DNA from 2 places in the Kytococcus sedentarius DSM 20547 genome. Region 1 is predicted to be linked to the other one. Evidence: riboswitches for the same ligand, from Rfam matches in the RefSeq annotation. Region 1 holds a riboswitch; the other holds the start of a gene.
What was found. A riboswitch is a leader RNA that binds a small molecule or an ion and turns the genes downstream of it on or off. The one in region 1 is predicted to bind S-adenosylmethionine.
Positions count from the first base shown of each region.

Region 2: another riboswitch for S-adenosylmethionine. It lies ahead of KSED_RS01165 (hypothetical protein); the one in region 1 lies ahead of KSED_RS08325 (methionine ABC transporter ATP-binding protein).

Region 1 covers NC_013169.1:1,758,893-1,763,638, forward strand. The annotation lists gene KSED_RS08315 (MetQ/NlpA family ABC transporter substrate-binding protein) at 1-234, opposite strand, end outside; gene KSED_RS08320 (methionine ABC transporter permease) at 358-1,011, opposite strand; gene KSED_RS08325 (methionine ABC transporter ATP-binding protein) at 1,008-1,988, opposite strand; SAM riboswitch class I at 2,202-2,294, opposite strand; gene KSED_RS08330 (hypothetical protein) at 2,465-3,493, shown strand; gene KSED_RS08335 (Nramp family divalent metal transporter) at 3,807-4,746, shown strand, end outside.
Region 2 covers NC_013169.1:239,449-244,194, forward strand. The annotation lists partial or broken gene KSED_RS01155 (IS256 family transposase) at 1-1,236, opposite strand, end outside; gene KSED_RS13280 (HNH endonuclease signature motif containing protein) at 1,646-2,209, shown strand; SAM riboswitch class IV at 2,353-2,467, shown strand; gene KSED_RS01165 (hypothetical protein) at 2,498-2,860, shown strand; gene KSED_RS15585 (MATE family efflux transporter) at 2,951-3,604, opposite strand; gene KSED_RS15590 (MATE family efflux transporter) at 3,598-4,353, opposite strand; gene KSED_RS01175 (phenylacetate--CoA ligase family protein) at 4,496-4,746, shown strand, end outside.

The DNA of each region.
Region 1 (4,746 bases):
GGTGAACTCCACCACCTCGAGCTCGAAGCCGTGCTCGGCGTCCAGGCCCTCCTCGTCCACCCAGCGCAGGATGTCCGAGTGGGGGGTGGGGGTGGCTGCGACGCGCAGTACCTCGCCGTCGCCCTCGGCGGCGGCGTCCCCGCCGCAGGCACTCAGGGCCAGCGGGCTCAGGGCGAGGGCGGCGACGGCCGCGGTGCGGGCGGGGGTCCAGCGGGAACGGGTGGACGGGGTCATGGTGATCTCCTGGGTGCGTGGGGGTGTCGATGAGGGATCGGTGCGGTGAGGGGTGACCGCGGTGGCGCGGGCGCCGACGTGGGGGGCCGCGCCGCGGGGCTGCCGGCGGACGCGCCGGGTGCTTCAGTGCCGGGTGGCGCGGGCGAGCAGGTCGCCGACGAACTGGACGGCCACCACCAGTGCCATGAGCACCACCACACAGGCGAGGGTGACGGTCATGTCGAAGCGCTGGTAGCCGTAGCGGATGGCCAGGTCGCCCAGTCCGCCGCCGCCGATCGCGCCGGCCATGGCCGAGTAGCCGATGAGCGCCACGACGGTGACCGTGGTCCCCGCAATGAGCCCCGGCAGTGCCTCGGGCAACAGGACCGAGCGGACGATCTGGGTGCGGCTCGCCCCCATCGAGGAGGCGGCCTCCACCTTGCCGGGGTCGACCTCTCGCAGGGCGTTCTCCACCAGGCGGGCGAGGAAGGGGATGGCACCCAGGGTGAGCGGCACCGCAGCGGCGGTGGGGCCGATGGTGGTGCCGGCCAGCACCTTGGTCAGCGGGGCGATGAGCACCAGCAGGATGATGAACGGGATGGAGCGGCCGGCGTTCACCACGGCGCCGATGACGGTGTTGAGGGTGCGGTTCGGCAGCACGCCGCCGGGGGCGGTGGCCACGAGCAGCACGCCCAGCGGCACACCGAACAGCAGGCCGATGGTGGAGGACAGGCCCACCATGTAGAGGGTGTCGACGGTGCCGTCGAGGAGCTCGGTGAGAAGGCGGTCGCTGGTCATGCGGGGAGCTCCTGTCGGGTGGTCGCGGTGGTGGGGGCGGTCCAGCCGGCGGGCTGGACGAGGAGGTCGAGGGTCCCGACGCGGGCGCCGTGGAGGTTCTCCACCCGGGCTGCGGCCACCTGCACGCTGTTGCCGGCGGCGGTGAGCTCGGCGATCACCCGGGTCTCGTCCTGGGTGGCCAGGTCGACGGTGACGATGCGGGAGCCGGCCGGCAGGTCCGCGGCGTCCAGGCCGCGGACCGGGCGGGGCACCAGCTGGGTGGCCAGGGCGCTGCCGCGGTTGCTGGCGACCTCGGCGAGGGTGCCGGACTCCACGACGCGCCCGGCGGAGAGCAGGGTCACCGCATCGGCCACGCGGGTGATGACGTCCATCTCGTGCGTGATGAGGACGGTGGTCAGCCCGAGGTCGGCGGTGAGCTCGCGCAACAGGTCCAGCACGCTGGCGGTGGTCTCGGGGTCCAGGGCGCTGGTGGCCTCGTCGCAGAGCAGCACGGTCGGGTTGGTCACCAGTGCTCGGGCGATGGCGACGCGCTGCTTCTGGCCACCGGAGAGCTGGCGCGGGTGGGCGCCGGCGCGCTCGGCCAGCCCCACCCGGTCCAGCAGCTCGGTGGCGCGGCGGGCACGCTCCCGTCGGCCGACCCCGGCGAGCTCCAGCGGCAGGGCGACGTTCTCCAGCGCGGTGCGGGAGTCCAACAGGTTGAAGTGCTGGAAGATCATGCCGATCTCGCGGCGGGCGCGGCGCACCTCGGCGGCGGACAGGGCCGTGAGCTCCCGGCCGTCCACGGTGACGCGGCCGCTGGTGGGCCGCTCGAGCAGGTTGATGCAGCGCACCAGCGTGGACTTGCCGGACCCCGACGGGCCCACCACACCGTGCACCTGGCCCCGGTCGATCTGGAGCGAGACGTCGTCCAGCGCGTGGACCGCCTCACCCCCGCCACGGGCCGGGTAGGTCTTGGAAATGTTCTCCAACGTAATCATGAATGTCCTTTTCGGGCACAACGAACAGACCCAATCGGACATCAGGGAATGCATAGGCAGACCCAGTGTCCGCCGGGCACGACGAAACGGGGGGTACGTGGGTTCAGAGGGCCTGACGGCTCATTGGGTCCGCATGGATCCGCCACATCAGGGCGGGACGGGGACGGCCAGAGCTGCTGTCAGGACCTCGTCCGCATGTGCATTCGCATGATTCCTCCATCGATTCCGGCGTTAGCACCCTCACCCGATGACGGGGGGTTGCTGCGGTTTCAAAGAGCCAGATCTCTCCACCGCTCTGGATACAGTGCGGCAAATATACGACCCGGGTGGGGCTTCGTCCAAATCGGCCCCACGGGGCGCGCCGGGAGGGGCGCCGGACCGACCGGCTCGGTAGCGTGGGCGTCAGGTGCGGGGCTGCCTGCCCCGCCGACACCCGTCCGGGCCCGCCCGGACCACGACACGAGAGGGGAACGCCGATGAAGCTCTTCGGCAAGATCCTGTTCTGGTTGGGCGTCCTGTCGTTGATCCTCGGGATCATCGGCGCGGTGCTGACCGGTTCGAAGTGGGACGACGTGCAGGACATGCTGTCCGTCGACCAGGAGATCAGCGGCACGGCCACCGTCGCGATGGAGAGCGGGGAGACCCGCAGCATCCTCGCGAAGGAGGGCGTCAGCGGTTCCTGCGACATCACCGCGCCGGACGGCACCGACGTGCCGTTCGACGCAAACACGGCCCCGGCGGTGGACGGCTGGTCCATGAAGGGCGTCTTCACCGCCCCGGAGGCCGGCGACTACACGATCGACTGCGGCGACGCCGGCTTCGGCGTCAGCGAGCCGCTGGCAATCGGTGACGCCCTGTGGCTGGGCCTGGGCGTGCTCGCCGCGATCATCCTGATCCCGCTGGGCCTGCTGCTCCTGCTGATCGGCGGTCTGCTGTGGTTCTTCGGCCGCAAGAAGGACCGTCCCAAGCACTCGAACTACACCAACGGTGAGTACTCCGACCAGTTCTCCCGCTCCGCCCCGTACTCGCAGCGCGACGGCCAGGTGCCCCCGGGCCCGGGCCAGTACGACGACCGCAACAACACCATGGGCTACGGCGCCGCCGGTGCTGGTGCTGCTGGGGCCGGCGCTGCCGGTGCCTACGGCGTCACGCACGACGACGGTGACCGCCGCGACGGCCGGGTGCTCGACGGTGAGCGCCCCCAGTACGGCGAGCGTGCCGGGGGCGGCTACGACGCCGGCCAGCCGGTGCGCGACGACCGTGGCTTCGACCAGCCCATGCGCGACGAGGACCGCGGCTTCGGTCGTCCGCTGGACGGCGAGCAGGTGCACGGCGACCGTTCGGGCTCCACGAGCGGCTTTGGCCGTCCGCTGGACGACCGCTCCCAGGGCATCGACGGTGACCGCCGCGACGACCGTGGTGACCTCGGTGGCCGCGACGACCGCGGTGACCGCCCGTGGAACGGTGGGGGCACCACGCCTCCCCCGCCCCCCAGCGGCAACTGATCGCTCGGAGGCGCTGACCGGCTGAGGCCGGTCGCCCGGGTACGGACAGAGCCCCCATGGCCCTCGTGACCACGGGGGCTCTGTCGTGTGCGGGAAGGGGTCAGGCCTGCTCGGCCTCGACCATCACCGCGCCAGTGCCACTCCACCGCGCCACAGCACGGTGAAATGAGCCCCCAGCGGTGGCGGAGGGCCCCGGGGTGTGGCCCCCGCGCGTCGTCGCGCCGTTGCGGTCCCGTGGGAAAACGTTCTGGCACCGTGAGAAGCAGAACGACCCGCCAGCGAAGACCACCGCCACCGCACCCCAGGAGACCCCATGGCCACCACGACCGCCCCACCCGGCACCCAGCCCGAACAGCGCGGGGGCTTCACCCTCATCGGCCCCGGCCTGGTCGTTGCGGCCACCGGTGTGGGCGCCGCGGACCTGGTGGCCACCGTCATCGCCGGGCAGAAGTTCGGCTACGCCCTGCTGTGGGCCGTCATCGTCGGCTGCGTCCTGAAGATCGCCCTCGTGGAGGGAGCCGGTCGCTACAGCCTGGCCACCGGCCACACCATCTACGAGGGCTGGCGCAGCCTGGGCCGGTGGACCTCCTGGTACTTCGCCCCCTACATCGTCATCTGGGGCTTCGTGTACGGCGCCGCGGCCATGGCCGGCACCGGCATCCCCCTGAACGCCCTGCTCCCCAGCCTCTCGGTGGCCTGGTGGGGGGTCATCTCCGGTCTCATCGGCGCCGGCCTGGTGCTGGTGAGCCGCTACGCCGTGTTCGAGAAGATCTGCGCCGCACTGGTGGGCGTCATGTTCGTGGTGATGGTGCTGGCCGCCGCGTTCACGGTGCCGAACCTGGGTGAGCTGGCAGCCGGCCTGGTGCCCAGCATCCCCGAGGGCGGCCTGGTGAACCTGCTGTCGGTCGCCGGCGGTGTGGGCGGCACGATCACCCTGGCGGCCTACGGCTACTGGATCCGCGAGAAGGGCTGGACCACCGACGGCCACATGCGCCTGATGCGCGTGGACAACACGGTGGCCTACGTAGTGACCGGCATCTTCGTGATCGCCACCCTCATCGTGGGTGCGGAGCTGCTGTACTCCTCCAACCAGGCCGTCGCCGGTGGTGAGAAGGGCCTGCTGCAGCTCTCCGACGTGCTGGCCGAGCGCTACGGACGCTTCGTGGGCACCCTGTTCCTGGTGGGCTTCTGGGCCGCGGCGATGTCCTCCCTCATCGGCGTGTGGAACGGCGTCTCGATGATGTTCGCGGACT
Region 2 (4,746 bases), 1.3 Mb from region 1:
GAACTGGTGGTGACCTCCTCGGTGTTGGTGTTGGTGTCGGGGACGAGGTTGAGGCGGCACCGGGCGAGGACGTCGAGGCCGAGATACCGTCGTCCTTCGGCCCACTCGTCGGTCTGCTCGGCCAGGACCGCGCCGACGAGACGGACGATCGCCTCGCGGGTGGGGAAGATGCCCACGGAGTCGGTGCGGCGGCGGATCTCCTTGTTCAAACGCTCGGTGGGATTGTTCGACCAGATCTGCACCCACACGTCCTTGGGGAACGCGGTGAACGCGAGGAGGTCCGCGCGGGCGGCGTCGAGGTGCTCGGCCACGGCCGGGAGCTTCTCACTGACGTAGTCCAGCAGCCGGTCGAACTGCGCGTTCACCGCTGCTGCATCGGGCTGGTCATAGACGCTGTGCAGCATCGCCTTGACCGCCGGCCACATGCTCTTGGGCGTCACGGCCATGAGGTTCGCTGCGTAGTGGGGTGCGGCACCGCTGCCAGGCCGCGCCGGGCAGGTGCGCAGCGATCGCTTCGACCAGGCCCGCATGCGCGTCACTGGTGACCAGGCGGACCCCGGCGAGGCCGCGGGCGACGAGGTCGGCGAAGAAGCTGTTCCACGCTGCTCCCGTCTCGCTGGTCGCGACCCGCATGCCGAGCACCTCGCGGTGCCCGTCACCGTTCACGCCGATGGCCAGCAGGACGACGGCGTTGATGACCCGGCCGCCCTCGCGGACCTTCATCGTCAGGGCATCTGCGGAGACGAACGTGAAGGGGCCGGCCTCGTCCAGGGGGCGGTGGCGGAACTGTTCGACGTGCTCGTCCAGCGACTCCGCCATCCTGCTGACCTGCGACTTCGACAGGCTGTTGATGCCGAGGGTCTTCACGAGCTTATCCATCCGGCGGGTGGAGACACCGGCGAGGTAGCAGTCGGCGACGACCGTGACCAGGGCGGACTCGGCGCGCTTGCGGCGCTCGAGCAGCCACTCGGGGAAGTAGGTGCCGGAGCGGAGCTTGGGGACGGCGACGTCGATCGTGCCGACGCGGGTGTCGAGGTCGCGGTGGCGGTAGCCGTTGCGCTGCGCAGAACGGCCAGCGCTGGGCCGGCCGTACTCCGCGCCGGCAACAGCGTCCGCGTCCGCGGAGAGCAAGGCATTGATCACGTCCTGCAGCAGGCTGCGCATCAGATCCGGGGACGCCTCGGCCAAGGCTTCACCAAGCAGGCCGGAAGGGTCGACAATGTGAGGAGCGGTCATCGTGATGACTCCGTTCGAGAGTGCTGTGAGAGGTTCACTCGAAGGATCACACGGTGGCCGCGCCCACGTCCGCGACGATCACGACGGGGCCACCGCGCTACACCACTATGCGGGACTCAACTCCGCCGCGCGGCGGGCGAAGGCCGCGGGGGACCCCCGGACCCTCAGCCAGCTGCGTTCGGACCTCCACCTGGACCTGTTGCTCGTTGGCCAGTTGCCGGGAAGCTGTTTCGGTGGCGCCGCGGTGGCGTCTGCCCAGGGCCCGGATGGCGCGGGATCCCGTAGCGGTGGCGCGGACGGCGGGGGCTCCCGTGGTCAGTGCTCGGATGGCGAGTGCGCCGACGGCCAGGCGCCCCCGGTGTGTGCAGCGTGTGGGGTGGTCTCGAGTGACTGGTTCCCGCTGCCGCCCGTGGGTGAACCCGTGTTGCCGCCGGCCCGGGTCACGGTGGTCGTGGGCCTGGATGTTCTGCTGGACGACCCCGCGGGTGTGAACCGTGGGAGTCCGCCGACGGCGGGTGCCTCTCCGCCGGGGATGCGGGGTGCTCCGCTGGGGTGGGTGCCGGGGTTCGGGTACCTGGACCCTGAGCACGTGCGTGCGGTCGCGGTGCGGGAGGGGTCGGTGTGGCAGCGCTTGGTGGCCGACCCGGTGTCGGGTCATGCGATGGCGGTCTCGCCGCACACCTATCGCCCGACCGCATCGGTGGCCCGGTTCGTGCGGGCCCGTGACGGGATGGCTCGGGACCCGGGGTCCGGGGTCGGTGCTGCCTCCTGCGAGATCGACCACGTGGTCCCGTTCGACGAGGGCGGGCAGACCGTCGCAGAGAACCTGCAGTGCCTCTCCACGCGGGGCCACACCCGCAAGACCAAGGGGCAGTGGGACGCCTCGATGACTCCCGACGGGGTGGTGGAGTGGACCTCGCTCACGGGCCGGAGGTACACCACCCACCCGTTCGACTACCGGGAGCTCGGATGAGGGGCTGCCCCGGGCTCGGCGATCCCGGCAGGTCCGATGAGGGGCTGCCCCGGGCTCGGCGATCCCGGCAGGTCCGATGAGGGGTCGCCCCGGGTTCGACGCTCACCGGGAGGTTGTCGGTGGCTGTCCGTAGACTGTGGGCAGGTCAAGAGAGTCACCCACGCCTTCGGACAGTGGTGGCCGGCAACCGCGTCGCTCGACACGGTGCCCTCCGGAGAAGACCTGGGCCCCGCCAACCGGTGGGGTCAAGACGGGCACTGGTGTGCCCCCGTTCCCCAGGGAGCTGACATGAGCACCTCGAACACACCCCACACCCCTGATGCGCCCGGCTCGGGCCAGCCCGGCGGCTCCGGCACGTCCGGCCAGCCCGGCGGCTCCGGCACGTCCGGCCACGGGTACGCCGAGAGCCGCACCGGCGAGGAGATCTCCCGCCTGTTGCACTACGGCCACATCATCCCGGTGCGACGGGGCCTCACCGCGGACTACGTGGACCGCCACTTCCCGGGATGGACCTGGAACGCGCTGATGGACGTGTGGCGCACGGCCGGGATCGTCGTCCGCACGCCGGGCGGCATCCCGGACTGCGACCCACGGGTGCGCGCGGTGCACTTCACCGACGCCGAGCACGTCCACGTGGAGTGGGCGGCCTGATGCGGTGAGCCGGGGCCCCACCCCCGGGGCGCGATGCGGTGTGCCCGCACCGCGCCCCGGGGTCCCGGTGCGGGCGCCCCGTGCCGGGACCTACTCCCCGGTCACCATCCACGCCGTCCCCCGGGCTCGCCACAGCAGTGTGATCGACCGCATCACCATGAACGCGGCGAACGCCCCCCAGAGCCACCACATCGCGGTGGCCGGGTCGATGCCCGCCGGCGGCAGCTCGTGGACCGCCCACACGATCGGCAGGTAGGCCACCAGCACCGCCGTCTGCGCCCACGCCAACCACCGGGCGTCACCGGCGCCGATCAGCACCCCGTCGAGCACGTACGCGATCCCCGCCACCGGGGTGGCCAGCCCCACCAGCACCAGGGCGGTGGACAGGGTCCGCTGGACGTCGGGGTCGTCGGTGAATAGCGGCGGCAGGACGTCCTTGCCCAGCACCATCAGCAGCCCGAGGACCACACCGCCCCACACGCCCCAGCGGGTCATGGTGCGGGTGGCCGCACGGGTGCCGGCCGTGTCCCCGGCGCCCAGTGCCTTGCCGGTCAGCGCCTGCGCAGCGATGGCGAGGGCGTCTAGCGCGAAGGCCAGGAAGCCCCACAAGGTCATCGCCACCTGGTGCGCCGCGAGCGAGACGTCCCCGAACCCGGCCGCCAGCCAGGTGGTCAGCAGGATCACCCCGCGCAGGCTCAGCGTGCGGATGAGCAGCGGCACCCCACCCAGCGCCGCGGTCAGCACTCCCGGGGCGTGAACGAGGTGGGCGCCGAGTGGATGCGGACGTGGCGCCAGACCAGGGCCAGCAGGCCCACCGCCATCCCCGACTGTGCGATGACCGTGCCCCACGCGGCCCCGGCGATGCCCCACCCCAGGCCGAAGATGAACCACGCGTTCAGCGCCGCGTTGGCGCTGAAGCCCAGCACCGCGGCCACCAACGGCGAGCGCGTGTCCTGCAGACCCCGCAGCACGCCGGTCACCGCGAGGGTTACCAGCATCGGCGGGATGCCGAGGGCCGAGATGCGTAGGTAGGTGACCCCCTCGCTGGTGGCAGCCCCGGACGCCCCGAACAGGCCGATGATGCCGGGGGCCCACACCGCGGTGACCACGGCGGTGGCGCCGCCGAGCAGGAGGGCCAGCCACACCCCATCGATGCCGGCGGCCAGCGCCCCGCGCGTGTTGCCCGCCCCCAGGCGGCGCGAGACCACGGCCGTCGTGCCGTAGGCGAGGAAGACGAACAGCCCCACGGCCGTCATCAGGGCCGCGCTGGCCACGCCCAGGCCGGCGAGCGCTTCGGTGGAGACCCGCCCGATCATCGCGGTGTCGAGCAACAGGAACAGCGGCTCGGCGATGAGGGCGAAGAACGCGGGCACTGCCAGTGCCAGGATCTCCCGGGACTGGGCCCGGCCCGTCGGCCTCGTCGTGCGGGCCGGTCCACCCGAGGAAGCCGGGCCGCCAGAGGAGGGTGCGGCGGCGTCGGCGGGCGGAGGCATTCCCCCATGATCCCACCCCCTGGCAGGACCTCGGGGCGCCGGGGCAGGGGACACGTCATCCTGGGGGCCTGTTGTCCCCGGCCACCGGGCCGACCATGATCACCGGGGCGGGCCGACCGGCGGCCCCGGGACAGGAGTAGTCATGTCAGTGCGCGAGGTTGCCAGCAAGGCGTGGTTCTCCGCGCCCGCCACCGCCGTCCGTCGCGGGACCCTGCGAGCCGGCGCTGCCGCCCTGACCCGCACCTACAGCCTCTACAAGGTGCACCCGGCGGCGTGGCGCCTCACGGCCACCAACTACCAGCCGTGGATGGGGGACTTTGCCCGCTTCCACGCCTGGATGTCCTGCCAGATGGGCTACCTGCGGGTGCCGGCCTACCAGCAGTACCTGGCCGA